3 regions of the Gracilibacillus xinjiangensis genome follow, and region 2 is predicted to be linked to each of the others. Evidence: riboswitches for the same ligand, from Rfam matches in the RefSeq annotation. Region 2 holds a riboswitch; each other region holds the start of a gene.
The links. Region 2 has a riboswitch for S-adenosylmethionine ahead of ACFOY7_RS06890 (PLP-dependent aspartate aminotransferase family protein). Riboswitches for the same ligand answer to the same signal wherever they lie in the genome.
Positions count from the first base shown of each region.

Region 1: another riboswitch for S-adenosylmethionine. It lies ahead of ACFOY7_RS10520 (methionine biosynthesis PLP-dependent protein); the one in region 2 lies ahead of ACFOY7_RS06890 (PLP-dependent aspartate aminotransferase family protein).
Region 3: another riboswitch for S-adenosylmethionine. It lies ahead of ACFOY7_RS04120 (methionine ABC transporter ATP-binding protein); the one in region 2 lies ahead of ACFOY7_RS06890 (PLP-dependent aspartate aminotransferase family protein).

Region 1 is NZ_JBHSDT010000004.1:1,317,456-1,328,586, reverse strand. It holds gene ACFOY7_RS10540 (MDR family MFS transporter) at 1-1,269, shown strand, start outside; gene ACFOY7_RS10535 (hypothetical protein) at 1,379-1,645, shown strand; gene cobA (uroporphyrinogen-III C-methyltransferase) at 1,771-2,523, opposite strand; gene ACFOY7_RS10525 (inorganic phosphate transporter) at 2,516-3,595, opposite strand; SAM riboswitch class I at 3,679-3,779, opposite strand; SAM riboswitch class I at 4,042-4,145, shown strand; gene ACFOY7_RS10520 (methionine biosynthesis PLP-dependent protein) at 4,249-5,355, shown strand; gene ACFOY7_RS10515 (aminotransferase class V-fold PLP-dependent enzyme) at 5,348-6,520, shown strand; gene ACFOY7_RS10510 (nucleoside phosphorylase) at 7,157-7,879, opposite strand; gene ACFOY7_RS10505 (sulfite oxidase-like oxidoreductase) at 7,881-8,546, opposite strand; gene ACFOY7_RS10500 (ABC transporter permease) at 8,568-9,491, opposite strand; gene ACFOY7_RS10495 (ABC transporter permease) at 9,493-10,545, opposite strand; gene ACFOY7_RS10490 (ABC transporter ATP-binding protein) at 10,542-11,131, opposite strand, start outside.
Region 2 is NZ_JBHSDT010000004.1:563,829-574,959, reverse strand. It holds gene ACFOY7_RS06905 (ABC-F family ATP-binding cassette domain-containing protein) at 1-540, opposite strand, end outside; gene cls (cardiolipin synthase) at 573-2,015, opposite strand; gene ACFOY7_RS06895 (Hsp20/alpha crystallin family protein) at 2,083-2,550, opposite strand; SAM riboswitch class I at 2,719-2,833, shown strand; gene ACFOY7_RS06890 (PLP-dependent aspartate aminotransferase family protein) at 2,913-4,628, shown strand; gene ACFOY7_RS06885 (GDSL-type esterase/lipase family protein) at 4,904-5,833, shown strand; gene ACFOY7_RS06880 (YpmS family protein) at 5,849-6,457, shown strand; gene ACFOY7_RS06875 (hypothetical protein) at 6,779-6,988, shown strand; gene ACFOY7_RS06870 (response regulator) at 7,181-7,813, opposite strand; gene ACFOY7_RS06865 (sensor histidine kinase) at 7,813-8,841, opposite strand; gene liaF (cell wall-active antibiotics response protein LiaF) at 8,838-9,557, opposite strand; gene ACFOY7_RS06855 (PspA/IM30 family protein) at 9,682-10,311, opposite strand; gene ACFOY7_RS06850 (lmo0954 family membrane protein) at 10,334-10,654, opposite strand; gene ACFOY7_RS06845 (hypothetical protein) at 10,914-11,131, opposite strand, start outside.
Region 3 is NZ_JBHSDT010000003.1:233,038-244,168, reverse strand. It holds gene ACFOY7_RS04130 (AbgT family transporter) at 1-769, shown strand, start outside; gene solA (N-methyl-L-tryptophan oxidase) at 983-2,125, shown strand; SAM riboswitch class I at 2,179-2,284, shown strand; gene ACFOY7_RS04120 (methionine ABC transporter ATP-binding protein) at 2,389-3,423, shown strand; gene ACFOY7_RS04115 (methionine ABC transporter permease) at 3,413-4,075, shown strand; gene ACFOY7_RS04110 (MetQ/NlpA family ABC transporter substrate-binding protein) at 4,134-4,961, shown strand; gene ACFOY7_RS04105 (glycoside hydrolase family 30 protein) at 5,092-6,504, opposite strand; gene ACFOY7_RS04100 (beta-glucosidase) at 6,598-9,252, opposite strand; gene ileS (isoleucine--tRNA ligase) at 10,391-11,131, shown strand, end outside.

The DNA of each region.
Region 1 (11,131 bases), 750 kb from region 2:
CTGTTTGGCCGCAAACCGGTATTTATGTTTGGAGTCATCATATTTCTCACAGGGTCGATATTATGTGGTTTGGCTCATTCAATGACAGCACTTGTTATATACCGACTTATTCAAGGTATAGGAGCTGGTGCGATTCAGCCAATTGTGACGACAATCGTTGGAGACATGTACACACTGAAAGAACGGGCAAAAGTTCAAGGCTACTTAGCAAGTGTCTGGGGAATCTCTTCAGTCCTTGGCCCGCTGCTTGGCGGTGTTATTGTCCAGTTTATTGATTGGGCCTGGATTTTCTGGATGAACATACCGCTTGGCATTCTCGGGATCATCGGTGTTTATCGTTTCTTCCATGAAGATGTTGGTAAGGAAAAGAAATCAATTGATTACATCGGTTCTGCTTTATTTTTAGTCGGTATATCTGCCTTAATTATTGTTTTTGTCCAAGCAGGAACAGTCTGGACATGGACTTCACTTGAGACAGTTTCTCTTTTGTTACTATTTATTGCATGTATGGGGCTGTTTGTATGGCAGGAAAAAAGGGCAGTATCACCAATGATGCCGCTTTTTCTCTGGAAAGATCGATTAATTATTATCGCAAATCTGGCAACATTATTTTCTGGCATGATTATATTAGGGCTGTCTAGTTTTCTGCCAACATATGTACAAGGGGTGATGGAAGAGTCAGCGATTGTTGCCGGCTTTACATTAAGTACAATGTCGATTGGCTGGCCAATTTTTGCTACGGTTGCCGGACATTTAGTGTTAAAGATCGGCTTTCGAACAACTGCTCTTTTAGGGGGAACCGCACTGTTAATCGGGACCTTCCTGTTCTCATTACTTGATTCGGATAAAGGACCAGTCTACGCGGCAATCAGTTCATTCATTATCGGTGTCGGGATGGGACTGTCCAGCACTACCTTTATTGTCTCGATTCAAAATCATGTGGATTGGAATGTGCGTGGTGTTGCTACATCCTTAAATATGTTTATGCGGATCATCGGAAGTGCTGTTGGTGCATCATTTCTAGGCGGGTTGATGAACCAGCAAATGAGAAAATATTTTCAGGAAGCAGAAGTTAATGCAGAAATTAGCAACACAGAAATATTACTTGATGAAGAAATGCGCCAGACTTTTGATCCTAATGAACTGCTCGCAATACAGGATGGATTAAGTTTTGCCTTACATAATGTGTATCAGGGATTATTTGTAATCGGCCTCCTCACATTTATTATTCTATTATTTTTCCCGAAAATATATCCGAAAGATAAGTAATATTAGGTTTGTCTTATTGATAAGCCTTTTTTTACCCAATGGAAGAAAGCGCTTATTTTTTGTGGTATAATAAAGAAAAGCCAGCTGTAATATGGGAGGGAGTATCAATATGAAATTATCAAACATGATTCTTCATAAGGATATATTGCTGATTCATGCGGATATTAATAACAATGACTATATTTTCACAGTGAAATGGACAATGCCTGTAAATAAAAAAGGTGGCGAATGGGAGCTGAAATCCTATCAAAATAACTCTAATGGTGAGCAAGATTTGTCCAATGATCAAGTCCAGGCATTTCTCAATCAAATCAATCCAGAATGGGATTGGGAGAAAGATAAGGAACAGATTGAGCGGGTTATTGATCAGGATTAGATTTACGGAACGATTATACCATGATACCATGCGTTCCGTAAATAATCGATGCTATCTTTTGGATACAGTCTTCCCAAGAAGCTAACCGCTCGTATAGAAGATAGTCCAAAGAATGGTTATTCCCTTTAGTTCAACTGTTCTACGGCGATTTGTTCGAACCATTGCAGGTCCTTATGCAAATCAACCACTTTACCGACAACAATCATGGAAGGATTGCTAATCTCGCCCATTCTTTTTTCTATATTTTCTAATGTACCAATAACTGTTTTTTGGTGTGTAAATGTTCCCCAATGAATGATTGCAACAGGAGTATTGGGGTCAAGTCCTGCTTGTATTAAATATTGTGCAGTTTTCGGAAAGTGTCTTACCCCCATATAGAAGCAAAGAGTGTCTGCTCCTTTTGCAATATGTTCCCATTCTTCCACTGCACGGTTATCCGGATTGGATGCATTGACAAAGCTCACAGAACCACTTATTCCCCGGTGTGTTAACGGTATCCCTGCATAAGCTGCAGCACTGATGCCTGATGTAATTCCCGGAACAATTTCAAAAGGGATATTCTCTACTTTCAATACTTGCCCTTCTTCCCCGCCACGGCCGAATATAAATGGATCTCCACCTTTTAGCCTTGTGACAACTTTTCCTTGTTTGGCATGGTGAACTAGTAAACGATGAATTTCCTCTTGAATCAAACCATGTAATCTCGGTTTTTTTCCGCAAAAGATCAACTCACAGCCTTCTTTCGCATAATCTAACAGTTCTTTATTAATTAATCTATCATATAGAATCACATCAGCTTCTTTAATTGCTCTTAAACCTTTTAATGTTATTAGTTCCTTATCTCCCGGTCCCGCTCCTACGATGTAAACTTTACTCATTTGCTTGCCATTCCCTTCTCGTTTGCTTCTTTATCTTCTTATCTGCTTTTACTTCATATTTCAGTAAAACGAATGTAATCATAATGGTTAGCAGTAATAATACTACAGTATAGAATGACTGGTGAACAATCATTTCTGTTAAGCTATAGGCAATGACTAATGAAATAATGGGAGATGTAATCCAGACTTTTGCAATCTGGTGAACTATTTTTTGTTTCCAGACATCTTTCCAGCTTTTCGTTGCACTAATACCTACAATAGCAGTCGTTGTCACTTGTGTCATAGGAATCGGAATACCCAGGAAGGACGCGATAATAACAAGGAATCCTGTTGTACTGGATATCACTACACCATTTGCTAGTGATAAGCTCGTAATTTTCTTTGCATTTGTTTCCAATACCTTGCCACCGAACAAAAAGCTTCCAAATGCTACAATTACTGCGAATAATGGCAAACCGACTTCCATTGACATAATATCTGCACCTACTAAAGGACCTAGAGCATTTGCGACATTGTTCATCCCTGCTGCAATCGCTTCAAAGAAACCAGTAAACATCAACAGTACTGCCAGCAATTTATGGGATGGTTTCATTTTAATTTTATGATGAAATTTTGTACGTAACTTTTCAAAAGTAAATGTAATCATAAATGCAAGAAAGGGAATTATTAGCCATAAGCTGACAATATGAAAGATACTCGTTACATAAAGTTGCTGAAACGAGATACCTACACCAACAATCGCACCTACTGTAACTTCACTAGTTGATAAAGGAATACCGATAGAGTTTGTGATTAATAGTGTTCCGCCAGCGACTAACAGGATAATTGCCGCAATGGGAACATCAATAATCTCTTCGGAAATAATTCCTTTGCCTAACGTGTTTGTTACATGCTGACCACCCCATAATGCACCAATGATCGCACCTAATCCCGCTAAAAACAATGCTGTTTTCCTGTTTTTAATTACCTTTGCTCCATAAGCGACCCCCATACTCGCTGCAGAACCACTTGCTCCTATATTAAATGCAAACAGACACGCCGCTAATATTGCAATAATCACTAACATTTTCATCCTACTTCCTTATATTAAAGTTGGCAACACATTTTATATAATAAAAAACTCCCACTTTAGCATAAAGCAGAAGTTTTACCTCCTTCTTATCTGCCAAGTGATATACTTGCTGGAATTAGCACAGTACATAATGCCTGTTGCTGAGATTTCTACGGGCCAGCCCCTCCATCTCTCTTGATAAGAATTGTTATTGAATCGTATTCTTAATGAAGTATTCGGTTAGTTTCTCTCGATAATTACTGGGTATTTGTATTGAATATAATGGCAAAATTACTTATTGTCAATAGTGGTATTTATTGAAATAATAGGCTTTTCGGCCGAAAACCCTTATATCCCATACATTTACTAGGTTTTAATTTTTTTTAGAAAATTTCCTTGATATTTATACTGGAGAATTGTATGATAGTATGTATAGTATTTCCATTAAAACTAAATAATTCGTTTTACACTTATCCAGAGAGGTTTAGGGACTGGCCCGTTGACACCTCAGCAACCAGCATATTCGATGCATGGTGCTAATTCCAGACGGTATTCTTACCAAAGATAAGGAGATTAGTAAACCTTAACCTTACAGGGCTTTCTTCTTATCAAAGAAGAAAGCCTTTTTCAATTTAGAAAAAGAGGTAAAATTTGCATTAAAGGATGTGGGCCTGTTGAAACATATTGAAACTATACTTGCAAAAATCGGAAATGAATCAGATCCAAAAACTGGAGCAGTAGAAGCTCCGATCTATTTATCGACAGCATATCAACATCGTACGATTGGTGAATCAACGGGATTTGATTATACAAGATCCAAAAATCCTACGAGAGATATTGTCGAAGAAACGATTGCTAAATTAGAAAATGGATCAAAAGGATTTGCCTGTACATCGGGAATGGCAGCAATCCAGCTTATTTTTTCCCTATTCGAAAAAGGTGATCAAATTATTGTAACAGAAGATGTATATGGTGGAAGTTACCGCCTGTTTGATCATTATCAGAAAGCATATAATATCAAACCAACTTATGTTACTCCTGATCAAATTGAAGCAAATATTACGGACAAAACAAAAGCTATTTTTATTGAAACACCTACTAACCCATTATTAATTGAATTAGATATAAAAGAGATTGCCGCAATTGCTAAAAAACATGATTTACTGTTTATTGTTGACAATACATTTTATACCCCATATTTACAACAGCCATTAAATGATGGTGCCGATATTGTTATCCATTCAGCTACAAAGTATTTAGGTGGTCATAATGATGTACTAGCTGGCTTAGTTGTTGCGAAAGGGGAAGAACTCTCTGAAAGAATAGGTTATCTTCACAATGCAATAGGTGCTGTGCTTTCACCATTTGACTGTACGCTCTTAATTCGCGGGATGAAAACACTTAGCTTAAGGTTAGAGAAACAACAGCAAAATGCAAAGGATCTCGCAACATTTCTAACAAATCATGAATTAGTTACAGATGTACTTTATCCTGGCAGAGGTGCAATGATGAGCTTTCGTGTGAAAGACAAAGAAATGGTTGCAGGTTTTCTATCAAACCTTGAAACTATTATATTCGCGGAGAGCTTGGGTGGTGTCGAAAGTTTTATAACTTATCCAACAACCCAAACACATGCAGATATTCCAGAAGAAGAACGGGACCGTCGTGGAATCTGCGGCAGACTGCTGCGCTTTTCTGTTGGGATTGAACATATAGAGGATTTGAAGAATGATATTAATCAGGCGTTAATCAAAAGCAAGGAGGGAATTGTTCATGTCTAAACACCAGCTAGAAACGAAATTAATTCACGCAGGGGTGAACCAAGGTTACCAGGAAAGAAAGACAGGTGCTGTTAACCCTCCTATCTATTTGTCATCAACATACCATCAGGATGAGTTACATTCATTTGGACCTTTTGATTATAGCCGTTCAGGAAACCCGACAAGAGAAATTGTTGAAAAAACCATTGCAGAATTAGAAAATGGAATAGCAGGTTTTGCTTTTTCTTCTGGAATGGCAGCAATTTCCTCTGCCTTTCTGTTATTAAAGGCAGGAGACCATGTTGTTGTAACAAAAGATGTCTATGGCGGAACCTTCCGTTTTGTCAGTCAATTGCTTACACAATTCGCTATTGACTATACCTTTGTTGATATGACAAAAAATGAAGAAATTGAGCAAGCGATCAGACCTAATACAAAGGTTATCTATATCGAGACACCTGCTAATCCTTTATTGCAAGTGACAGACATTCGGAAAACAGTACAATTAGCCAAACAAAATAATGCCCTCACATTTTTAGATAATACTTTTATGACACCACTTTATCAAAACCCGCTTGACTTAGGTGTTGATGTTGTCTTACATAGTGCAACGAAATTCCTGTCAGGACACAGTGATATAGTAGCAGGATTAGCTGTAACAAATGATGAAGAGTTAGCAGGACGATTGAAGTTTGTACAAAATACATTCGGTGCCATTTTAGGTGCACATGATAGTTATACATTGATTCAAGGGATGAAGACTCTGGAAACAAGACTAACAAAATCTAGTCAATCCGCTGACAAAATTGCTCACTTTCTTCAAGAACATCAAGCTGTTGAAAAAGTGTACTATCCAGGTTTAAAGGAACACCCTGGTTATGAGATTAACAAGTCACAGGCTCGCAGTGGCGGTGCTGTGCTATCTTTTCTTTTAGATGGAAAAATTGATTGTCAAAAGTTTGTAGAAAGCATAAAGTTACCAGTATTCGCGGTAAGCCTTGGAGCAGTAGAATCTATTCTTTCACACCCTGCAACAATGTCTCATGCAGCAATGCCCCCTGCCGAACGAAAAGAGCGAGGTATTGATGATCGACTATTCCGCTTATCTGTCGGTATTGAAAATGTGGACGATCTTGTGGAAGATTTAACGCAAGCATTGGAACAGTCAGTTGTAGTAAGGAATTAAGTTATCAACGAACAAGAAAGGTCGGTAAAGCTTTACATTGCTTTATCGGCCTTTTTTGGCATCAATTTGACTAGTTGGGCATAATTCATTGCTCTTAGGCTTCCTCTTCTTTGAGATATTATGGCTTTTCAATGCCATCACGGCTGCTTTATCCTCACGCTTTGGCTTTTAAACACCTTTTCAATGCCATCACGGCTGCTCTTCGCTCACGATTTGGCTTTTAAACAGCTTATCAATGCCATCACCACTGCTTTTCGCTCACGATTTGGCTTTTAAACAGCTTATCAATGCCATCACCACTGCTTTTCACTCACGATTTGGCTTTTAAACAGTTATCAATGCCATCACCACTGCTTTTCACTCACGATTTGGCTTTTAAACACTATTTCAATGCCATCACGGCTGCATTTCCTCACACTTTGGCTTTTAAACCGCTTATCAATGCCATTACCACTGCTTTTCGCTCACGCTTTGCCTTTTAAACACTATTTCAATGCCATCACCACTGCTTTTCACTCACGCTTTGCCTTTTAAACACTATTTCAATGCCATCACCACTGCTTTTCACTCACGCTTTGGCATTTAAAAAAACTGACAAAAAAAGTTGTCCAGAATATATGGACAACTCCTTACACATTATTTATCTGTATTCGTTAATGCTTCTAATGCAATCTTTTTCTCCATTTCAATAGCTTGCTTCATTTGATCTGTATGGGGATTATAATCTTCTGCCAGATCTGCGTCAGCATAACCATCTATTGCAACAATTGCTGCAGCACGGACACCCCTTATGCTCGCAATTGTAAATAGTGAGGCAATTTCCATTTCAACAGCTAGGACACCTGCATTTTTATATTCTTCATGAGGAAAAGCAATTGCTCCTTGATAGAATACGTCTAGTGTCAATGTAATACCATGGTGTGAGTCTATTGATTGTGACTTCGACAGTTCAATCAAACGATTGGTTAAAGTTAAATCAGCTACTGCCGGAAAACCTTCAGGTACAATTTGGCTGCTTAATCCATCTCGTCTGACAGCTGCTGTACTTATAACAAGGCTGCCTGGTTTCACTTCTTTCTGATAAGAGCCTGCAGTTCCAACTCGGATTAAATACTTCACACCACCTTGGATTAATTGTTCAAAACAGACTGCTGCACCTGGTGAACCTACACCATGGCTAACAACCGCGATATACTCTCCCTGGTAAAATCCAGCATACGTATGATACTCACGGTTTTGAGCCAGTAATTTGCTATCATCCAAATCTTCCGCAATAAGCTTTGCCCTCTCTGGATCCCCACAAACGATCACTTTTTCCGGTAAATCTTTTGCATCTATTTTTAAATTTGGCAAATACATATCAATCAAACTCCTTTTTTAACCATTCATCATCAGGCATATAAGCATCATCTATTGAAAAGCGTTCTTCTTTAAATGGATCCCCATAATTATGGAAATCATTTCGCTCCCAATAGCCTGGACGATCTTCTTCCATAAATTCAATTCCGCGAATCCATTTTACGCTTTTCCAGAAATATAGGTGTGGAACAATCAGGCGGAAAGGATAGCCATGTTTTGGAGATAGTGGTTTATTATCATAACTGTGTGCGATCAGGATATCCTCTTTCAACAAGTCTTTTAACGGCATATTACTTTCATAATCATGATCACCATATACCATCACATACTTTGCTGTATCTTTCACATTAATTACCTTTAAAAAATCTGTAAATTTTACCCCGGTAAATGTGTTGTCAAATTTTGACCAGCGGGTAACACAATGGATGTCACGAACAATCGATGTCTGCGGCATGCTCATTAGATCCTCATATGTGAATACTTTCTCTTCTTCAACTTCACCAAAGACTCTTAAATTCCAATCTTTTAAATCATATTCAGGTACTTCCCCTTCATGAAGGATAGGGAATTTCGTTGTTAAGGTTTGTCCTGGAGGTAATCGATCTCCATATTTTTCGTTTCTTGGCGGCACTTTAGACTTTTTCAATCGATCTGCTTTTTTTGACATTTTTGGTAACCTCCTTCAAAATTATCGTGAGCTTCCTGTACTATTTTTCAGTGCACTTAACTGTGTTTTATCTTTAAAAATAAACATTGCTAATATTGTAATCACATAAGGAAGCATTAACGTAAAATTAGTTGGTATATTTAAACCTTGTAATCTGATACTAATTGCTTCAGTAAAACCAAATAATCCACTTGATAGAAATACGCCAATTGGATTCGACTGTCCTAGCATTGTTGCAACAAGGGCAATAAATCCACGTCCAGCTGTCATATTTTCACTAAACATCGTTACTTGACCAAGAGAGAGCTGAGCACCTGCTAATGCACATAGTACACCAGAAATGAGCACTGCCTGATACTGTATCCTCTTCACTTTGATCCCTTGGCTTTTCGCTGCAACTGGATTAATTCCAACTGCATCGAAATGTGAACCTGACACACTTTTCTTGAAAAAGATATACATGGAAATGGTGCAGACAACTCCTAAATACACAATTGGCGTTTGTCCTGACAGTAGGTTTCCGATAAAAGGAATATTGCCTATTACCGGTATCTCCCATGTTGGCAATCCTTGCATTTCATTGCTGTAGTATGCCCCTTGAACATTAAATATTGTTCGTAAAGCAAATGTTGTCATACCAATTGATAAGAAGTTGATCGCAATCCCCGTTACAATCATATTCGCTTGTAAATCAATCACCATATAACCATATAATGCAGAAAAAATCGTTGTTCCAATGACAGCAATCAATATTGCTAACCATACATTGTTGGTAAAAACATTGGCTGCAATGCCGAGAAACGCTCCCATCAGCATAAGTCCATCTAAACCGACATTAAAGACACCAACACGTGAACAAATAGCACCACCTAAACCTGCTAACAGAAGAGGGGCCATCATTCGTAATGTCGAATTGATTAAAGATAAATCAAATAAACTGTCCATCTTATTTCCCCTCTTTCTTTCTTTGTTTTAGAAATGCAAAAGTGAATTTTGCGGAAATAAATAAAATCAATACAGCTTGAATGATACCGGAAATGGAATTAGGCACATCTGTATTTCTTTCCACACCTAATGACCCTGTATCGAGTGCTGCTAAAAAGATCGCTACAATTGTTGTCCCAATAGGGTTAGAGTTGGCGAGAAGTGCTGCCATTAAGCCAGTCCATGCAAATTGCGGATTCGATAATGCCCCTTCAATAAAGCGATAATGCATTCCAAGCACTTCCACACTGCCGGCAAGACCTGCAAGCATTCCACTTATTAAAAGACTGATAAACATTGTTTTTTTACGGTTAATCCCGCCATATTGTGCAAAGAAAACATTCTGCCCTAACATCCTTACTTCATAGCCAAATGTCGTTCTTTTCATAATAAAAGCAATCACAATGGCTAAAATAATTGCAATTACAAAACCATAGTGCAGATTCATACCTGTTAACATTTTCGGCAGACGACTTGCTTGGTCAACCATCACAGTTTGCGGGACACCACCAGCACTTGATGTATCACGAAACGGCTCGCTGACAAGGTAACCAGCAAACAGTACCGCTATGTAGTTAAGTAACAATGTCGATATGAGCAAGTTGATTTGGAATCGCTGCTCCATCCATCCGGAAAAAAAAGAATAAAGCCCTGCAATGATCATACCTGCTGCGATGGAAAGAATCATATTAAGAAAGCCTTGAAATGGTAAAGAGACTGTAACAATCGCTGTTGTAACTGCCCCCATTACAAGTTGACCTTCAGCCCCAAGGTTAAAGAATCCTGCGCGAAAAGCAAAGGCAACCCCCAAACCAGCTAAAATAATGGGGATCGCTCTTTCTAATGTATTGGTAACAAAATAAAGATTCCCGAATGCACCTTTCCACATTTCCTGGTAGGTCACAACAACTGATTCACCTGAAAGGATTATTGCAACCGTACCAACCAGAAGCCCTACTGCAACTGCTAATAATGGTTGAACAAATAGAGTGGCACTTGTTTTTATTTTACTCAATTGTTACCACCTGCCATTAAAATACTTAATTTCTCTTCACTTGCATTGTTTCGATCAAACTCACCGGCAATTTTGCCTTCATACATGACTAAAATACGATCAGATAATGCCAATACTTCCGATAATTCAGAAGATATAAGTAGAACTGCATCCCCATTATTTCTTTTTTCAATAAGCTGCTGATGAATGAACTCCATTGCCCCAATGTCTACCCCGCGAGTTGGTTCAGCTGCTAATAAGAATGGAGTATTTTTCTGAATTTCTCTTGCTGCAATCAATTTTTGCAAATTGCCACCAGATAAATATTGGGCACTTGCGTCAATGGATGTTGCTTTTACATTGAATTTCTTGAGACTATCTGCAACATATTTGCGAATTGCTTTTAATTTTAATACACCTGACTTTTGAAAATTTGGTTTTATATAATCTGTCATCATCATATTGTCAATCAAATTTGCTTCTTTTGCTGCACCCCATAAGTAACGATCTTCTGGTATATGTGAAAGTCCTGCATCTCTAATTTGCTTCACTGTTTTGTTCGACAAATCAGTTCCATTTAAACGGACCGAACCATTTTCAATTGGGG
Region 2 (11,131 bases):
CAATAAATCAGCTGGTTGAATTAAAGCCTTTGCAATGGCCACCCTTTTTTTCTGACCGCCAGAAAGCTCTTCCACCTTCTGATTCATATTCGTTATCCCTAATTTAGTCAGTACCGTTTTTGCAACAGTCATAGCATCCCATGCATCCAGATGATCCATCTCTGCTTGCATTTGAAGTAACTTTTGCTGCAAGTGCGTATTCTCCGGTTCCCGCTCTAATTCTAATACAGCCCGCTCATAATTTCGTAGTGTCACAATTGTTTTTGCCTCACCATAATAAATCTGGTCAAGGACAGATAATCCGCTATCTAATTTCGGTTCCTGATCTAAGTATTCCATTCGATAATCATTTGGGTGGTCCATCCCGCCAGATTCAGCTGTGTCTAATTTTGCTAATACTTTCAGTAATGTAGATTTCCCTGTTCCATTTACACCAATCAACCCGATCCGGTCATTCTCACTTACGGAGAAAGTGATACTGTCAAAAAGCACTTTTTCCCCATATGTTTTTGTTAATCCTTCTACTTTCAAGCCTCGCAATGCGGTCAACTCCTTCTTTCAGACATTCCTGATTATAAAATAGGCGATATCAACCGTGATACCGATTCTTTAAATCGAATCCATAACGGCCTTTTTTGATATAGCGCATAAGTTAGTTGTGTTACATTTTCCATATCTTTCTCAAATTCATCCACAAGCATTTCTGCCAATGTCTCATTATATATAAAAGCATTCACCTCAAAGTTCAGACGGAAACTTCTTACATCAATATTTGCCGTTCCGACAGATGCAATGGCTCCATCTACTATAATCATCTTAGCATGTAAGAATCCCTTCTGATAAATATAAACCGTTGCCCCTGCTTTCAGTAATTCACCAATATAAGAGTATGTTGCCCAATAGACAAACGGGTGATCAGGCTTGTTCGGTATCATAATTCTAACATCAACACCGGACAAACATGCTATCTTTAATGCATCTAGCAGACTCTCATCTGGAATAAAATACGGTGTTTGGATAAAAATATATTTCTTTGCAGACATAATCATTTTCATATAGCCATGCTTAATTTGCTCCCACTCCGAATCAGGACCGCTTGAAACAATTTGCATACCAATTTTACCTGCAGGCTTTGTTGCATAATAACGCTTATGGTAATCAATGTCATTGCGAGAAGCCTGATTCCAATCAAGAATAAAACGTGTTTGCATATGGTTGACTGCACTGCCAACAACCCTTAAGTGGGTATCCCGCCAATAACCAAATCGTTTATCAACACCTAAATATTCATCACCAATATTAAAACCACCGATATAGCCGATTTCTCCATCAATGATCGCCAATTTACGGTGATTCCGATGATTAATTTTCAGATTAACTTTTGGAATTAATGGGGGAAAGAATCCTTCCACCTCTGCCCCTGCTTGACGCATTTTCCGTATTAATTTCCGGCTTAACTTCCTTGATCCCATATCATCATACAGAAACCTTACTTCCACACCCTCTTGCGCTTTTCTCATCAGCACATCCGCTAACCGCTGTCCCAAATGATCTGATCTCACAATATAGTAAACTAAGTGAATATGATCTTTTGCTTTCTCAATATCTTCTATTAGTGCATTAAACTTCCGATTCCCATCAGTAAACACTTTTACATCATTATCTTGTGAGAAGATGGCATCATTGTTCCGTAAATGTAAGTAAAACAAATCCTCATATGCATGCATTCTTTCATCATTTACTTGAAACTGTTTTGATTCAATCTCTCTCAATTGGTGTTGTACAGCTGTTTTTACACCTAATTTACTCTTTGTATCCCATGTAAAGATCGTCTTATTACTAAGCTTTCGACCGAAAATTAAGTATAGAATAAATCCAAAAATAGGAATGAATGTTAAAACCATAATCCATGCCCATGTTGATGTTGCATTTTTTCTCTCTAAAAAGATGATCGCTAAAGATAATATAATATTAAAAATTAAAAGAAAACTTATTACTAATTGATAAACACCCATCTGATGCCCCCCTTTCCTTGTCTTAATATAGCATACTTTTCCCTAATACGAGCGAATCAACACTTCGTTAATCAATGGACAAGTATTTTTCGTCTGGACTATTCTTTGGACCTTTGATTTGTAATACGCCATTAGTAAACGTTACTTTGACTTTATCCTTATCAATCATGTATGGTAATGTAATCGTTCGTTCCTTATACTGTTCTTTTCTCTCTTTTCTGTAATAGTGATACGTTTGATCATAATGCTCGGTTTCTTCCTTATGCGAAATATTTATCAATAGTTGACTTCCATGAACAGCTAACTGAATCTGTTCTTTCTTAACACCAGGCAAATCAACACGGACCAGCCATTCTTTTTCTGTTTCTAAAATATCTGCCGGAATTCTCTCAGGGCCTCTTGCTCTTTCAAAAAACTGGTCAATTGTCCCCATAATATTTCGTGTTGGTTTATCGTAGATAAATGCATCCAGCTTTCTAATTAGTTCATCTCCCCAAACCGGGAGTCGTTCTGATCTTTTTTCTTTATTATCCATTTTTATCACCTTTCTTTTTTTATTTTTATACTAGTCTATGCACCTGTAAAGAGAGTGTAATAGGTATTTGCCTAAAAAAATTAATGGAGCTGATTGCAAAAATTGATCATTATGATTGACGCTTACATTCTTTTCACTTATAATATGATTAATAATTTCATTAATAGACTCTTATTGAGAGAGGCAGAGGGACTAGGCCCGTTGAAGCCCGGCAACCGTCAGTTTGGAGCATCCAAGTTGAAAAGGTGCTAATTCCTACAGGTGCAAACCTGAAAGATAAGAGGAGGATATAAGTTAACACAAACCTCTTCTTACCTGGATAAGAAGAGGTTTTTTTATTACATATTAATTGGAGGGGTATTATGACACATTCATTCGATTTTACAGGCAATGAAACATCATTGCTTCATGGCGGCCAACAAGTAGATCCTGCCACTAATTCACGTGCTGTCCCTATTTACCAGACAACATCTTATGTATTTAATGACACAGAACATGCACAGAACTTATTTGCTCTAGCAGAACCTGGCAATATTTATTCGCGAATTATGAATCCTACAGTTGATGCATTCGAACAGCGTGTGGCATTACTGGAAGATGGTGTTGCTGCTGTTGCCACATCCTCTGGAATGGCGGCAATTACTCTAGCCATTCTGAATCTAGCAAATACAGGTGATGAAATTCTTGCTGACAGTAATTTATATGGAGGAACGTTCAATTTATTTAACAAAACGTTACCAAAGTATGGAATTGATGTGAAATTTATCGATGGATCGAATCCAGAGAATTTCCGCACTGCGATCACACCTAAAACAAAAGCAATATTCGGAGAAATTATTACTAATCCAAGCTTAAATATTTTCGATATTGAAGCTGTTGCTGATATCGCACATGAAAATGGTATCCCGCTTATTATTGATAATACTTTTGCTACCCCATATCTATGTAAACCAATTGCATGGGGTGCAGATATCGTTGTCCATTCCGCAACAAAGTGGATTGGAGGTCATGGAACAACCATAGGTGGCATAGTAGTTGATAGTGGCAAGTTTAATTGGAACAGCGACAAGTTTCCAGGTTTTGTTGAACCTGACGAAACATACCATGGCATTCGTTTCGGTATTGATATTGGACCGCCTGCCTTCGCCATTAAATTGCGTGTGCAGTTATTACGTGATATTGGTGCATGTCTAAGCCCGCAGAATGCTTTTTATTTCTTACAAGGGCTAGAAACATTGCATTTGCGTATCGAACGTCATAGCGAAAATACAAAAGCGGTAGCAGAATATTTAAATGATCATCCACAAGTTGAATGGGTAAATTATCCAGGTTTAGAAAATCACCCTTCACATGAATTAGCGAAAAAGTATTTACGCAATCATTTTGGTTCCATCATTACTTTCGGAATCAAGGGTGGCAGAGAAGCTGGACGTGGTATTATTAATAACATCCAGTTATGGTCACATGTTGCAAATGTTGGTGATGCGAAGTCATTAATTATCCACCCCGCCTCAACAACTCATCAACAATTATCCGCAGAACAGTTAAAGTCATCTGGTGTGACAGAAGAACTTGTCCGCTTATCTGTCGGGATTGAAACAGCTGATGATATTATTAAAGACTTAGATCAAGCAATTGCTAAAGCAACAAATAGTGAACCGACAATTAAAATAGATGCTGAAAAAGCGATTGTATGGGCGTTATCTTCACCATATGCCAGAGAGAATGCCGGAATCCGCCAAAAAAATATTGCAGTAGTAGGCTATAGTGAGGAGGCTGCAAATACTGTTGCTAATTTACAAAAGCTAGGTTTTCAAATTACACCTGTCAGTGAACAGGAAAGCACCCTTTATGGTGTTCCAGCAGTTAGTAACCCTTCCGATGCAGAAGGAGACATTGATATAGTATTAGTAGTAGAATCTAATAATCCGAATCTAGTTTCGGGCAAAGCTAAAATCGTGTGGTTTAGAGAAGAAGCTGATAGCACAATTAAAGCAAATGCGGAAGCAAAAGGACAAATTATTGTAGAAAACCGTTGTCCTTACCAAGAGGCTGACCGCTTACGCCGTGGAGAGTAATCCCCTTCCCTATCCGTTATTCAAGAGAGAATAACCGTGGATCTTTATTGATTCACGGTTATTTCTGTTTACCCGGATTGCTTACTGTGATAAAATACACTCATTTATTATTGCCAGAGCAGTGAATGAACTCCCTTAAGCATTTGCCCTGGCAAATTACATATCACATGTTTTCCCTGTTTGATGCATATATTATAACGTGTGAAAAACAAGAAAGATGGGTATAGAAATATACAGTAGAACAATCTAAGAATGTCTAATCGAAGGTGTGTGCAATGAAAAAAATCCTCATAAGTTTGCTTGTCCTATTAATAATAGGCAGTACAGCCAGTGCGCTGATAATAATAGATTTCGGTACTAATAATCAAGACAATATATCAACATCCTCTCCTGACACGAATCAGACAGAAACGAATGAACTAAATATAGATGATCATGATCAGGAATCAGACAATGAAAACCTTTCACAAGAGCTGGAAGAAGAAATTGAAGAGGAAACGGAAAATTTTGGTGATGCAATGAAGGATGTTTTTATTGATGCATTAACTTTCTTCAAGAAAGATACACATATTGTCGCAATTGGCGATTCACTGACTCAAGGTGTTGGTGATGAAACGGATAACGGTGGATATGTCGGTGTATTAGAAGAACACTTCGACAACGAAGAAGCAAAGGTTACCATCGATAATTTCGGTAAGCGGGGAAATCGAACAGATCAATTGTTGAAACGTTTAGAAAATGAAGAAATTGTCACATCGATTGAAGATGCTGATATCGTGCTTATCACCATTGGAGCAAACGACATTATGAAAGTGTTGAAGGATAATTTTATTGATTTAACGGAGGAACCTTTCATTGAAGAGAGAGGGCCTTATAAAGACCGTTTGGGCCAAATTATCAATAGAGTTTTTGAAATTCAACCAGATACAGAAATCTATCTGCTAGGTTTCTTTAACCCTTTTGAACAATACTTTAGTGAAATTGAAGAATTAGAAGTAATACTAACAAGATGGAATAACGAAAGTAGAATGATTGCCAACAATTATGACAAGGTAACATTCATCCCAATGCAGGATATTTTTCAAAACAGATCTGAAAATATGTTTGCAGAAGACAATTTTCACCCGAACAGAAAAGGATACGAATTAATGGCGAAACGTGTTTGGACATATTTACAAAATAATGAGAATCTGACAACTAACTAGAAGGTGTGAGAATAGATGAAAGAATCCCGATTTACTAATTGGAGGAGACTATTTATCATTTTGGCTGCAGTAAATATAGCAATTATACTGGCTATTGTTATATTTATCATGTGGCCTGTAGCAAGTGAAGAGTATCCTGACAAAGAATATATAGAAGAAGCTGCCGGAGCAGAGTTCACCGTTCAATCCAGCAAAGATAACTTGTCACACTTAGTGAATGAATATATTGATAAATTATTAAAGGATAAAAATGACAATTACGCGATTAGCCTTGATCAGGAAGTACATTTAATGGGTACGATCGAGGCATTCAGGTCTGAAGTACCTGTTAATATCACCTTTGACCCTGTTGTTCAAGAGAATGGTGATATTATCCTGCAATCAACAGAAATGTCTTTAGGGTTATTAAGACTGCCGAAAGATAAAATATTAAAATATGTAAATGATAAAATTAACACACCGGAATGGGTGGTTATTGACCCAAAAGAAGAAACCATTTATATCGCTCTAACACAAATGGACTTAAAGAGTAATTATAAAGTAAGGGTTCAACAATTTGATTTAAAGAATGATCAGCTGACATTCCGTATCAAAATACCGAACGAAACATTGGGGTTGGAATAACTATCCTCTTTAGAGCCTGGGATCTAACTAGCCCTAGCAGAATGTTTTTCTTTTGTTCTAGTAAGCGTGGTATCTACACCATTTTAACATGGAGGATATCACGCTTATTTTCATTTATAGAGATTTAGCAATTACACTCATTCCTTACATATCAAAAAGGCAAAATATATGCTGGAAAACTCCAGACTTTCCATTACGGATATTCAGGTTATAATGATCCATCTTATTCCATAAAGTTTTTAAAAGAAATCGAATCTTCTGCTTCATATTTTTTGTATGAAAATAACAAGGTTGCTAAAAGATATAGTGGAGGTGATTTTCATGAAAAAAGAGCAAAAAGGAAATTTTCAAATGCCTAATCCAGCAAATCAGGATGGAGAAATTGGTATAAGAAAAGACATGAACCCATCACAGCCTGCGGATACTATAGAACGTTATGCGGGTGATTCGGTTGATTCACATAAGGATTTAGAGGAGGCTAACGAGTATATTGCTAATAAAGAGATAGGTCAAGTGAGACATAATTCATAGTTAAAGAGCACGAAGACTTCTGTGGGAATGCACGAGCTGAAGATCCCACTATGTAAATGTTCTCCTTCACACAGCAGGTGAAGCCGTGCCCACGGAAATCGAAGTGTTTTGCCGGAAGGAATTGTGCTCAACTATCCATGTTCGGATTCTCTTTTCCCAACCTGCTTATACTTTTATCAGTAAAACAGAAGATTATTTTATAATCCCTTGCTGATAAGCATAAACAGCCGCCTGGGTTCTATCTTGTACTTGCAGTTTGCTGAGTATATTACTTACATGTACTTTCGCTGTCTTTAATGCGATAAAAAGCTCTTCAGCAATTTCCTGATTAGTTTTTCCTTTGGCAATCAGCAGCAAAATCTCCATCTCACGATTAGTTAAACTTTCATGTAATGCTGTCTCGTTTGATCTTCTGAGATTGGCCATCACTTTTGCTGTTACTTCTTTTTCTAAAACGGCCTCACCTTTATGAGTATCTCTGATGGCTTGTGCAATAACATCCGCTTTCGATGTTTTTAAAATATAACTTGCAGCACCTGCTTCTAAAGCTGGATATACTTTATCATCATCAATAAAACTGGTCACAATTAATATTTTCGCTTCAGGCCACTGCTCAATAATCTGCTTCGTTGCTTCAATTCCATCCATCTCATCCATGACTAAATCCATTAAAATGATATCAGGACGCAGCTCTAATGCCAGATCTACCGCCTTTTTCCCATTCTCAGCCTCTGCTATTACATCAATATCGTTTTGTGTGGATAAAAATGCACTAACACCAATCCGTACCATTTCATGATCATCAACGAAAAGAACTCTTATCATCATCTTCCCCCCTCTATCATTGGCACACGAACTTCCAGACGTGTCCCTTTTCCGGGAATACTAATCATATGAACATGTGCCCCCATTTCTGCTGCACGTTCATACATATTGGATATCCCGTAAGATCCTGCCTTCTTTTCTTTCATATCAAAGCCTACACCATCATCTTTTACCCGCAAGATGACAAAACCATCGCGTTCAATGAGGATGGTGTCAATTGCCTCTGCTTTTGCATGCCGTAATGCATTAGACAGAGCTTCCTGTAATATTCGAAATAAGTGATCTTCAATGCCCTTATTAACAAAAACATCTTCAATCTTCCATGTGATACCAAGAGGAACCTTTGCTTTTAACTCTTGGAGTAACTTTTCCATGCCTTCTTTTAAGGTATTATCTTTAAGTGGTACTGGTCTTAAATGCAGTAACAATGCTCGCATTTCTAATTGCGCCTGCTGGATCATTGACTCAATTTGTCCTAATTGTTTGGATATTAATGGATCATGACTCGTATTATTGGCATTTACTGCTGAAACTAACATAGACGCTGCAAATAACTCCTGACTGACAGAATCATGTAATTCTCTTGCCAGTCGATTTCTTTCTTCAGAAATTACTTGGTTCAATTGCTCTTCCTGGTCCTTCGTCCGTTCTTCAATAAGTTTCTGTGTTCGTATTGTCTGCTGTAGAATATAGTCTTGCACATCTTTCATTTTCTGATTAATAACATCTATCTCTTCAAAAACGGGATTTTCTGTAAATGATTGATTTTTCATCACCATCGTTAAACTTTTTTCTAAAAATTTTATCCGTTTTCTCACAACATATGAACCGACTAAACCAATCAACAACCCAAATAATAAGGTCATTGTAGGAACCATGAGGATAAATGGTACCTCAAACACCTTCACTTGCCAAAGTAATTCCCAATTGTTTATTGGAAATGCCAGATAGAATAATAAACTAACCAATACGAGGAAAGTGAATGTTAAAATAACACTTACAACTGCTAACCTTGTATATATTTTCACCCTCTTTTCACCTCAAGCTTTCCCACCAAAACTTGAGTAAATATCTTTACCTTTTGCGGCGCATTCTCATAACCTTCCGTTTTCATGTAAATATTGCGATTTAGTGCATGCTGCTCGATATGATCCATTACAGTAATGTCTCCAAATAATACAGAATGTTCCACAATAACTTCTATATCATATGGTACAACTATTTGAACATTTCCAACTAACTGCCTGATAACAATTACAGATTCCTTTTCCGGGAGGACAGTATTATTTAAATCTATCGTGATATCACTCACAAGAGATTGTAAATTAATATCATGCCATGCAAATGGTTCATTGCCCTTATCAAACGTTCCAAACCACTTATTATTGTATGCAGTTCCTTCTTCCGCACGACTTGATGAAAACCGCGGGATATATAGTGGGCCACCATCCCGTTGATCCTTAGACTGATACCATTTCCAGACGAAATATACAATCACTGCTAATAGGATAAATCGTACAGCAATGGTATCTATAACTATCATAAACAAGAAGAACAATCCCCCAAAAAATATCGTCTTTCCACTTGTTTTATGATAATTATGTTTACCAAAGTAAATGGCTACAGATGCTAACAAGATAATAAACAGGAGGCCTGTGTCGATAAAGATAAACTCAATAACAAATAAAATACATCCTATTATCAGCAATAGACGTATTAAATCTGTAGTACTTAATTTACGCATCTCACTTTCCCCTCCTGTCTAAAACTCTATCTACTCAATCTATAATAGGAAAATTACTTTCTTCTACTCTAAACAGAAAAATTTAGGTGCAGTTATTCCTGCACCTATTTAGAATATCATGTTTTCAGTTCATGTTAGAAGCTTTTTTTTCCAATTCAGCGAATCTTGCATCAAGTGTGTGTAAACGATATTCTGTATGGACACGTTGTTCTATTCTTTCAATATAACTTTCTAATTCTGCAAATTTAGAAGCACTTTTTGAAACGAACTCTGTTTCCAGCACTCTGTTCATACCTTGTTTTGTTCTGGCGATATTTTCGCGGCTTTTCAGCTCTAAACGTTTCACATAAAGATCTTTGAGCTTCTGCTTCATTTGGACATACTGGGTTTCCAGGGTTTCGAGGTCCTCCATTGATCGACTTTCCATAGATTCCAGCTGGTTTATTCTAGTTTCAAACTTTTCTAAATCTACCTTTGCTTCATTTGCTAATTCGGTTTCCTCCAAAGAGGTTGCTAAGTCAAACTGTTTCTTACGTTTCTCGACCATTAATTTTGCCTGCCCTAATTCTTGAGAAATATCATAGTTAATTTCGTATTGTTTTTCTACCAGTTGTTTAATTTTCTTCACCTCATGCTCACATTCACGAATATACTGATTCACATGTGCAATTGGATTTTTTTCTTCCTTCTGGTCCATCATTTCATGTAAGTCTGCCATCACAGAGTCTTTGATACGTGTAAATAGATTTGTCATTATGTTTTTTCCTCCTTTTATTTTACAATTCGTCCCAACTTAAATCGTTTGGTGTATAATTCTTCGTTTCTTTCTCTTGTTTCCACTTCTTATAGGTGTAGTAAAGTACCACTAATGCAACTACACCAATCATTGCAGGGATATTTGACAAGGAAATTGACACACCGATCAGGATGACAATTGCCCACCAAACTTTTGCACCAGTTGTTTCTGCAAGGATGAATTTCTTCACACCATAGTAGGCAATAGTTATACTTATTGCTAACATAATCATTGGACCTACATTTGCTAAAAACATGATCCCTGCTATTACTGTTAAACAAATGAGTAAAAATGTTTTCATTTGTGTTCCCTCCTTCCATAACTCTATGATAGCTCTTCGACAAGTTTTTCATAACTGGCTGTGGATATAATTTCAACTAAGTCTTTGGGCTTATATTTTGATTTACCTTTTAACTAAATGATGTATACTAAGGCAGGACTAACCGAAAAGAATAAAAAAACGTGAATCTCTTCGAAGAGATCCACGTTTTATAACACATATTTAGGGTAATAATAAATAATTACATATTAGTGCGATGAATATTCTATATCTATATCCATTAACTGTATAACCTGTTCCATGGTGTAACCGCCACATCCACTATACGATGCTTTTGCAAGTATACAACAAGGTCACCATGATAGATTAACGTTAATTCATGCCATTCTTTTAAATCTTGTGGTTTTGTCAGACAAGCTGGTTTTGTATCCGTATATATCCCCGCTTCTCTTAACATTGTGGCAACAAATTCCGAACAGAAAAATGCCCGCTCTCTCT
Region 3 (11,131 bases), on a different contig from region 2:
AGTAGATGAGCTTACTCTAGTAGAGAAGAAAGGGCTGCGTTTTGCCGCAATTAGTTTTCTGATTACATTAGCAGTCATGGCCTTTTTATCATTTGGGCCATTAAGAGGGGATGGAGGCTATATGGAATCCCCGTTCTTTGACTCACTTGTATTTGTCATTTTCATTATTTTCTTCGTTCCAGGTCTTGTCTATGGAATTGTCTCCAAAGTAATTCAAAACGATAAAGATTTAACGAAATTATTAGGGAAAACAATGGCAAGCATGAGCGGTTATATTGCTTTAGCTTTTACTGCAGGGCAATTCATTGCATACTTCCGGGAAACAAATATGGGAACAGTGATTGCATTCAAAGGCGCTGAATTTTTAAAGGAGACAGGCTTTGACGGATTTGGTCTAATTTTAACATTTATCTTTTTAACAATGCTTATCAATCTCTTTATAGGCAGCTCTTCAGCTAAGTGGACGATTTTAGCACCAGTCTTTGTACCAATTATGATGAACCTTGGTTATACACCAGAATTAACTACATTAGTTTACCGAATATCAGATTCTGTGACGAATATGATTACACCATTATTATTGTATTTCCCGGTAATCATTGCTTTTGCTCAGCGATATGAGAAGAAGATTGGTATTGGAACATTAATTTCTATTATGCTTCCATATTCTGCAGCATTTTCTGTAGGATGGATTATCTTGTTGTTTATTTGGATGTTGTTAGGTCTGCCTGTAGGGCCAGGCGCGGGGATTCACTATCCGATCCAATAAAGTAGGCTAAATATTTTTTAATAGTAGGGTGGCAGTTCCACGAAGGCTCAAAAAAGTGGAAAAAGTAATTCAATATGTCCCCGTTGTTACTTTTTCCCACTTGTTGCTTTTGATGATAGAAAGGTTTACTATTACAAAATAAAACCTAGTATATTTCGTTTCACTATGGTCGGACAAGTTGACAGATTAATTGCATCAGCAGGAGGTACATAAATGGATTATGAAGTAATTATCATAGGTGCGGGATCAATGGGTATGGCGGCAGGTTACTACCTAGCTAAGCAAGGAAAACGAGTGTTGTTAGTCGATAAATACAGCCCGCCGCATACCTTTGGTTCTCATCATGGGGAAACGAGGATAATTCGCCATGCTTATGGCGAAGGTGAGAGTTATGTGGAGATGGCATTGCGTTCACAGCAATTATGGAAAGAATTAGAAGATATATCCGGAGAAGATATTTTCCTTCCTACAGGTGTGATAAATGTCGGTGAATCAGATTCCCCGTTTATTCAGAATGTATTAAAAAGCTCAAAAAGTTATAAATTAAATGTAGAGAAGTTAACCGCTGATGAAATCAATCAACGATGGAGTGGCTTCAACGTACCTGATGAGTACATTGGATGTTACGAGCTGGACTCAGGGGTATTGATGAGTGAAAATTGTATCCGTGCATTTAAAAAGCTTGCATTAGAACATGGTGCAGAAATAGTAAGTGATGCAAACATTACAGCAATTTCTATCGAAAATAATAGTGTAACAGTGAAAGCCAATCAACAAAATTATACTGCGAAGTCCCTCATTTTAACGGCAGGTGCCGGCACGAGAAAACTTCTTCCGCAAATTGGGTTAGAGTTGCCTTTGCAAGAATTGCGCACTACTTTCTCATGGTTTGAAACTGGCGAAAACTTAGATCAATACCATTCAACTAATTTTCCGGCATTTTCTTTTCTATCACCTATCGGTACGTATTATGGTTTTCCAAGTATACATGGTGCTGGGGTGAAGATAGGACGACATGACAGCGGAACTCCCAGAGATATGGATAAACCAATCGATCCTTTTGGTACAAGTGATGCAGACAGAGCAGATGTTAGCAATTTTGCAAAACAGTATATGCCAGACCTTGGGGAGCATAAAGTAGGGAAAGCATGTACATACACAAATACTCCTGATGAGGATTTTATTATAGACAAGCATCCTGAACATGATCATGTTGTGATTGCGTGTGGTTTTTCAGGACATGGTTTTAAATTTAGTAGTGCAGTCGGTGAGATTCTTAGTCAATTGGTAACAGGAAATCGTGAGTCTATGTTAAATATTCGACAGTTTTCGATAAAAAGGTTGAAAAACTGTTGACATTCGACTCCTTTCTATATATGATTGAAAATAGTTTTTCCCAAAATATATAATACTTATCAAGAGTGATCGAGGGACATGGCCCGATGACATCCGGCAACCTTCTAATTGTTTAGAAAGGTGCTAATTCCTGCAGAAATTTTTTCTGAAAGATAAGGTTTTTAGATTAAAAGAGCCTTTTTCGATTATAAAAAAGGCTCTTTTAATTTTATTGTCGGGAAAATTAATTTTACTATTCGGTTTATGAAAAGGAGCAGGGTTTGATGTTAAGACTAGAAGGAATACGCAAACTATATGGAGAAGACGGAGATAATCCAGTTGAGGCACTTAAGAACATAAACCTTGAAGTAAAACGAGGAGAAATATATGGAGTAGTGGGATATAGTGGAGCGGGTAAAAGCTCTTTGATACGTTGTGTTAATTTACTTGAGAAACCAACTGCTGGAAGGGTCATTGTTAATGGCAAAGATTTAACGAAACTGCCAGCAAAAGATCTGAGAACAGAACGAAAGAAAATAGGGATGGTTTTTCAACAATTCAACCTGTTGCATTCAAAAACAGCCTTCGGGAATGTCGCGATGCCACTTATTTTGGAAGGATATTCGAAAGAAGCTATTCATGATAAAGTGATGAAACTCCTTTCATTTGTCGGTTTAGCCGATAAAGCAGATCACTATCCTGAGCAGCTATCTGGCGGGCAAAAACAAAGAATCGGTATAGCCCGAGCGCTAGCAACAGATCCACATGTCTTGCTTTGTGATGAAGCTACCTCCGCGCTTGATCCTGATACAACAAATGCTGTACTAGATTTGTTAAAACAAGTGAGAGATGAAATGGGAATTACCATACTTCTAATTACACATGAAATGAATGTGATAAGGGATATTTGCGATAAAGTGGCTGTTATAGATGGCGGAATGATAGTGGAACAGGGTACAACGATAAATCTATTTACATCTCCACAAACAGATATAGCGAAAAGTTTTGTTCGTACGGTCTTAAATGACGCGTTACCTGAAGCAACATGGAAGAACATTTTAGAAAAGGGTTCATCTAATTCTGTTTACAGAATTCTCTACAAAGGTGAATCTGCCAATAGCCCATTGTTATCAAACATTGCTAAGAAGTTCTCTGTTGATGTAAATGTCATTCATGGGACGATAACAACCATTCAAGGTCAGCCGTTTGGTAATATTATCATCGAATTTATCGGGGATTCTCGTGAAGTCAATATAGTTGTTAAGTATGTACAAGAACAAAATACAACAATTAGGGAGGTTGCGGCAGATGGAATTTAGTTGGTCATGGTTTTGGCCTGAGTTATTCGGTTCCCTTAATGAAACACTTTATATGATTTTTGTTGCATTTTTGATATCTTTATTGATTGGTATACCGCTGGGAATTACCTTGGTTATTACTAGAGATCAGGGGATCTTAGCAAATAAAACTGTTTTTAACCTATTGAACATTGTCGTGAATGTTTTACGTTCGATTCCATTTATTATCTTAATTGTTGCAATTATTCCATTGACAAGGTTGATTGTTGGAACATCAATTGGAACGACTGCCGCAATAGTCCCTTTAGTATTCTATACTGCCCCATATATTGGAAGGTTAGTAGAGAATTCTTTATTGGAAGTGGACCAGGGGACAATAGAGCTTGCAGAATCAATGGGTGCTACACCTTGGCAAATTATTTGGAAATTTCTCTTACCAGAAGCATTAAGCTCTTTAATTCTGTCCTTAACCATTGCTATCATTGGCCTAATTGGTGCGACAGCAATGGCTGGAGCAGTAGGTGGTGGTGGAATTGGCGATTTAGCCATTTCATATGGGTACAATCAATTCCAGACAGAGGTTATGGTTGTTACTGTGATCATTCTCGTAATTATGGTACAACTTATTCAATCAATTGGAAACTATTTATCTAAGAAAATTAGAAGATCGTAAGTAATTAATAACAATAATAGATGAGATATAAAAAAACAACTTAGGGGAGTTCAAACATATGAAGAAATTTTTAATTAGTTTTGCAGCAATAATTTTTATTTTAACTGGTTGTGGTTCCAATAACGGATCTGCTGATTCTACTAATGTGAAAGTAGGTACAACTACGGCAGAAACACCGACATGGGAGTTAGTGAAAGAATTGGCGGCAGAAGAGGGTATTGAGATTGAAATTATCCAATTTAGTGATTATGTGCAGCCGAATATTGCCTTAGACAATGGTGAAATTGATTTAAATGCTTTCCAAACAATTACTTACTTTCATTCGTTTAAAGAAGAACAAGGGTTACATTTATCAGCAATAGGAACGACAGCTATTTGGCCTATGGGAATCTATTCTGAAAAAATAGAAGAATTAAGTGAAATAGGGGATGGAGCGCAAATCATTTTGCCTAAAGAACCGACGAACTTAGGAAGAGCATTAATGCTTTTAGAAAAAGCGGAATTGATTACATTAAAAGAAGGATTTAATGGTTCCGGCGGGGTGGAAAGCATCGTGGAAAATCCGAAAAACCTTGATATTGTTACAGTAACAGCAGGCCAAACTGCCAGAGGATTACAAGATGCGACAGCGGCAGTTATTAATTCTGATATTGCCATTGCAGCAGGGCTAAATCCAACAAGTGATCCGGTTTTCCGTGAAGATGAGCAAAGTGTTCCATATATCAATATCATCGCATCACATACGGACCGTAAGAATGAGGAAGTGTTCCAACAAATCGTTGACATTTACCATTCGGAAAAAGTACAGAGCTTCATAGAAGATGAGTATGAAGGAGCAGCTGTCCCAGTGGTTCGACCGATTGAAGAGGTAATAGAGGAGCAATAGGAATAGCCTTAAAAAATACGTTTTATGAAAACCCCCACTTTTTACATTGTTCACATGTAGAGGTGGGGGTTTATTTGTAATCATCGGAGAAGTAGATTTAAATGGGCTGGGAATCTAAAATTCAGCACCTTTAACCTTCCCATTTAAAGGTTACCGCACTATTAGGTTCCATTTCATAATTAAAAGCTTCCGTTTTGTAGTTCACTTGGAATGATTCCGTATTGGAACTGGTATTAGCTACAATTAAAACAATTGACCCATCTGGATTTTTATAACCAACTGTTTCGAGTATACCATTGTAGTGTGTCGTGCTAATGCGAACTGCTCCAGGTTCAACAAATTTACTAGCATGTCCAATTGCATAATATTCTGCATTTTTCGAGACAGTACCATTATCTTTGTTGATTGTAACAACGCCTCTGCAATCAGTGCAACCGCCATTTGTTGGACCGCCATTTTGATCTAAAGCGATATTCCAAAACAAAACAGTCTTCGCCCAATTTCGAGGAGCCCCAATAATTAATTTCGACATATACCAATTTAAATTATTGCCAAAATCTGGGCTCCAGTCACCTCCACTGCATTCCGTTAAATAAATGTTCTTACTTGGAAAGGAATTATGAACACTGGACATAGATGCCGGCTCGCCTTCATAGCAATGAAAAGCAGTACCATCTACATATTTCCTTGTTTCTTTATCTTTTAAAAGGTTTTTTGAATAATTCTCTCCATTATTCCAGTTATGATCATAACCAATAATTTTAGTGGAAAGATTATTTTCTGAAAAAGCAGGTCCTAAATAATTTTTAATAAACATTGCTTGTTCCTCAGCTCCCATACTCATACTAGGATAGGATTCAGAGGTGAATTCTGGTTCATTCTGTATCGTAATAGCATCAATAGAGACCCCGTGACTCTTATATATTTGTATATATTTCACAAAATAATCTGCATAAGTTTCATAAATACGTTTATCCTTATAATTTAAGTACCATCCATTTAATTGTTGATAACCATATTTCATCCATGCAGGAGCAGTCCAAGGTGTGCCAAGTATTTTGATCTGATTATTGGTTGTATCAATATCTTGTAAGAGTTTAATAATATCTTTATCTTTTTCTATGGAGAAATTCTCTAAAGCAAAATCAGTGCCGGATTCTATATCGTTATATGTGTAGCTTGATGGATTGCCATTTTCATCAACAGAAAAGTCAGAAGCTCCAATCGTATGACGAATGTAACTTATGCGAATACCATCCTTAGTAAACAAGTCATTTAGTAAGGAGTTTCTTTGTTCAGAGCTTAATATATGACTAATAAGATAGGCGGAAGAACCAGTAATTGCTGCACCAAAACCATCCATTGTTTGATATTTAACAGTCGGGTCAACTTGGATTGTGGGTATGTTACCTTCCTCTATATTATCGAATTCTAAAGATTCCTGTGGTGAAAGCAAGTGGCTTTGATCAGAAGTCGTTAACCATAGATTCACTTTCTCCTGTTGCTTTTCAGGTAAAATTAAGGGAATTATAGAAATTATCATTCCAGCTAAAAAGATAGGAAACAATGTTTTAATATAACCGATCGTAACCCCTCCTAAAAGAGAATAGTTGGGGTCTTCCCCCAACTTATACTGCTATTTAATATGGATACTAGTTTCATATCGAATATCATCTGATGAACTTCCGACGTAAACTGGTACCTCTCCACTTGGCATGATCCATTCATTCTTCGTTTCATCCCAGTAAGAGAGTGACTTTGTATCAAGTTCAATTTGTAAATGTTCTTTTTTACCTGGCTTTAATTCAATTTTTTTAAATCCTGCTAACTGCTTAGCTGGAGTTTCTGTGCTTGTTGGAAGCTGACCAACGTAAACTTGCACTACTTCTGAACCAGATACATCTCCAGTATTAATTAAATTAAGGGAAACAGTAACTTCTAAATCTTTATTTTTTCCTTTTGTTTTCGCTTTTGCCTTAACATTTCGATATTTGAATGTTGTATAGGATAATCCATGTCCGAATGCATAAGCTGGTTCAATTCCTGCTTCTTCATACCCTTTATAACCGACAAATACACCTTCAGAGTAATCAGATACACCGTAAACTCCAGGGAATTGATTGTCATTCGAAACAGGTGTAGTGTCCTCGTCAACAGGGAATGTGATTGGTAGTTTGCCAGATGGATTTACCTCACCAAATAACACATTTGATATCGCGTTCCCTTGTTCTTGGCCGGGGAACCACGCTTGTACAATGGCAGGTACATCATCTTGCCAAGTATCCATTTGTACTGCTCTACCACTCATTTGAACAACAACTGTGTTTGGATTTACTTTAGCAATTTCCTTGATTAATTGATCCTGGTTATTTGGTAAATCAAGTGTCGAATTATCGACATAACCCTCACTATCATAAGTACGAGTTACAACGACTGCAACATCTGATTTTTCAGCTAAATCAATTGCCTCTTGCATCTTAGTATCTACTGCACCATTCGGTGGCTCCCAACCAAAGCGGATTATTCCACCAAAATCTTGCTGTCCGCCAGAATCGCCGGTACTGTATTCAATGCGTACATTGTGTTGCTCTCCCTCCACAAAAGAAAGAGTCTTTTTAGATGTTGTTAGCTTCTTACTTTGATTGTCAATGACAAGCTCATCATCAATGTATAGTTTCCCTGTTCCAAGGCTTGAAAGAGAAAGCGTATATTCTCCAGATTCAGGTACTGTAAACTGACCTGTCCAACGTGCAGACATTTCACTATTAAACTCGCCAGGAGTTGTTTCTAGTTTAGGTGATTGTGCATTAAATCCCTCATAATTATAGAATCCAAGATTTAAGTTTACTTGATTATCTGTGCGAATTAAAGAAGGCTCTCCTTCAAAATTGGTATTTGACCAGTATTCCGCCGTTAACCCATACTTATTATCTTCCCCATTTACAGGGCTTAATAAAGAAGACGGCACCGCGGAAGGACCTGGTAAAATATCTCCTGCACTAATTGGATCACTTCCTGGGGCATAAGATACTTGTACGTTTTGCCCTGCCTCATTTTTGATACCTTCTAAGGGGCTTACTGTATAAGTAGGATTTACCATGGAACTTCCTCCACCCGCTGCTGAGGCGTTGTCAGCATCAGGGCCAATAACGGCAATAGATTCTACCTCATTTTTATTTAAAGGTAATGTCCCATTTTCATTTTTCATTAACACCATGCTCTGTTCTGCGATCTCGCGAGCAATGTTGCCATGAGCCTTAGCAGAAATTGGATTATTTTCAGCAGGCTGATCAAATAATCCTTTACTAAACATTTCTGTTAACAGACGGGTAGCCATGTCATTTATTCTTTCTTCACTTACTTTACCTTCTGTGACAGCAGCGGTTAGGTGATCTCCCCAGTATCCGTTTGGTTCACCAGGTGTTTCTAAATCCAACCCAGCGTTAGCAGATACTGCTGTACTATGGTTAGCTCCATAGTCACTCATAACAAAGCCTTCAAAGTCTAGTTGATCTTTTAAAACTGTTGTAAGGATTTCTCCATCTTCACATGCGTTAACTCCATTTACTTTATTAAATGAACACATAACAGAGCTTAAACCAGCATGTTCAATTACTTCAGCAAATGGACGTGCATATACTTCCTGAATTGCTCGTTCACTAGCAATAGAATCAATCGTGAAACGTTCTGTTTCCTGGTTGTTTAATAACCAGTGTTTTGCAGTTGCCATCACTGGATAACTCTGAATTCCATTCACGTAAGGGATCGCTAGCTTGGATTGTAATAATGGATCTTCTCCTAACGATTCAAAATTACGCTCCCCCCAAGGAAAACGAGCAATATCTAATCCTGGTCCTAAAATGACGTTATGGGTAGTATTAAAAGCTTCATTTCCTAACAGTTCCCCATATGTATTTGCTGCATTAACATCCCATGTAGCAGCAAGAGCTATTGGTGCTGGAAGGGCAGTAGCCTTTTTATCTTGAATGTCTGAATTAGCAATACGAACCCCAGCTGGCCCATCCGCCATTGTCAATGCTGGTATGCCAAAGTCATTGATTTCTTCATTATAAAAACCATAATGGTTGTTAAGGTTTCCTGTTACTAGTTGAACTTTTTGATCTAAATTCATATTATCGAGCAGTAATGATGTCCGTTCTTTTGCAGATAGGGATGGATCCATCCATGGCTTTGTTGTTTCAGCAGCTATAGAAGAAAGTGGCGTCACAAAAAATGTAAAAACCAATACCATCGATATTAATTGAAATTTTATTTTATTTTTCACTTTCATGTTGCTCCTTTTCTAAGTTGATAATGTTATGTTCACTATTAATATATTTAACCTTCTTGCCACCTTTCTCTATTTACTTTTTTGCCTCTCCCAATCTACCCTTACAAAAAAGGGTAGTCAATATGTTCTTCTCTTGGTATTAATTTTGTGGCTAATGACCTAGTGGCACTTAACTTGCCTGCATATGCAAACGCTAGTGATATAGAATGGAAGTGCTTAAATTCAAAGAAAAAATCGTTCTAAAATATCATGTCTCAGTATTACTGTTACAAAATAATAATTCGAATTCCGTAATTATTGTAATAATCTAGATTTTGTACATGTAATATTAATATTTAATGTCAAATTGTAGTCCTTTGACCCTTTTTTATTGACCCAATTGTAATGAACTGTCCAATTTTGTCCAACATTTTTGGTAGATTATAGAAGAAGGAAACCTAGGGTGTTCCGCTTATAAATAGCCAGAAATACTTAACACCAAAGCAAAAGATGCCGTTTCACAAGTAACAGACACCACCTTTTATTTATTTAACTTATTTCCAAGGAGTTCCCATACTTTTTTCAAAGTATCCCAAACGAGTTAGAAGTTGAAGGAGATTGATCATTCGGCTTCTCATCAGATTCGAGGTAAGGGAGATGTCTGCTTGTGAATGAAACTGGTGAGAATAGTGATGTAAATATCACCTTGCAATCTAATGAATTATTAAGGTTGAATCTCCTTTTACATGTAACTTTAGCGCGCAATAAGCATAGCATATGATATATTCAGCTAATAATTGTAAAAAATTGTTTGACTTTTAATATAGGGTTCGCTATTATTAAAAATAATTTAATACCTAATTTGATGACGAGAAAGAGTAGTTATGAATATCTTATCCACAGAGAGTTGATGAATCGCTGAAAGTCAACGTTAAGAATCATGATGAAAATCCTCTCCGAGAAGCAAAGTTGAAATATTTTAAACTTTGACGGCATTCTACCGATATCCAGGACGCGTATGATGGTACGTAGTGTATGTAACTTGATAAAAACCACTACTATGGTTTTTTTTATTTGGTTAAAAAAGTTAATTTGTATATAAACTCGACTCTGCGTATGTAGGGTCGAGTTTTTTTAATCCTTAAAAGAGGTGATTATAATGAAGGAGTCAGCCGCTGCAAGAGAAGAGAGGGTTCGGGAACGATGGAAGAGAGAGAAGACATTTGATCTGTCCATATCCAACAGAGAGGGCTTGGAAACGTTTGTGTTTTACGAAGGACCGCCGACTGCAAATGGATTACCACATGCAGGTCATGCGCTTGGCAGGACAATCAAGGACTTTATTGCACGTTACAAAACAATGTCAGGTTACCAGGTGTTAAGGAAAGCGGGTTGGGATACCCATGGATTACCAGTCGAATTAGAAGTTGAAAAACAGTTGGAAATCAGAGGAAAGGACCAAATAGAATCCTATGGTATTGAAAGATTTATTCAAAAATGTAAAGCAAGTGTCTTTACCTATGAAAGCGAATGGCGCCAATTTACCGAAGCACTAGGTTATTGGGTTGATATGGAAGACCCGTATGTCACTTTAGATAATAAATATATTGAATCAGTATGGAACCTATTAGCGACTATTCATCAACAGGGCTACTTGTATAAAGGGCACAGAGTAGTGCCGTATTGTCCAAATTGTGAAACATCCCTGAGCTCTCACGAGGTAGCGCAAGGATATAAAGATGTTTCGGATATATCTGTAACTGCCAAATTTCGTTTAAAAGGGACAACGAATGAATACCTTTTAGGTTGGACAACAACACCGTGGACATTACCTGGCAATGTTGCAGTTGCCGTTCACCCTGATATGAATTATATAAGAGTTCGTCAGGGAACAGAGATT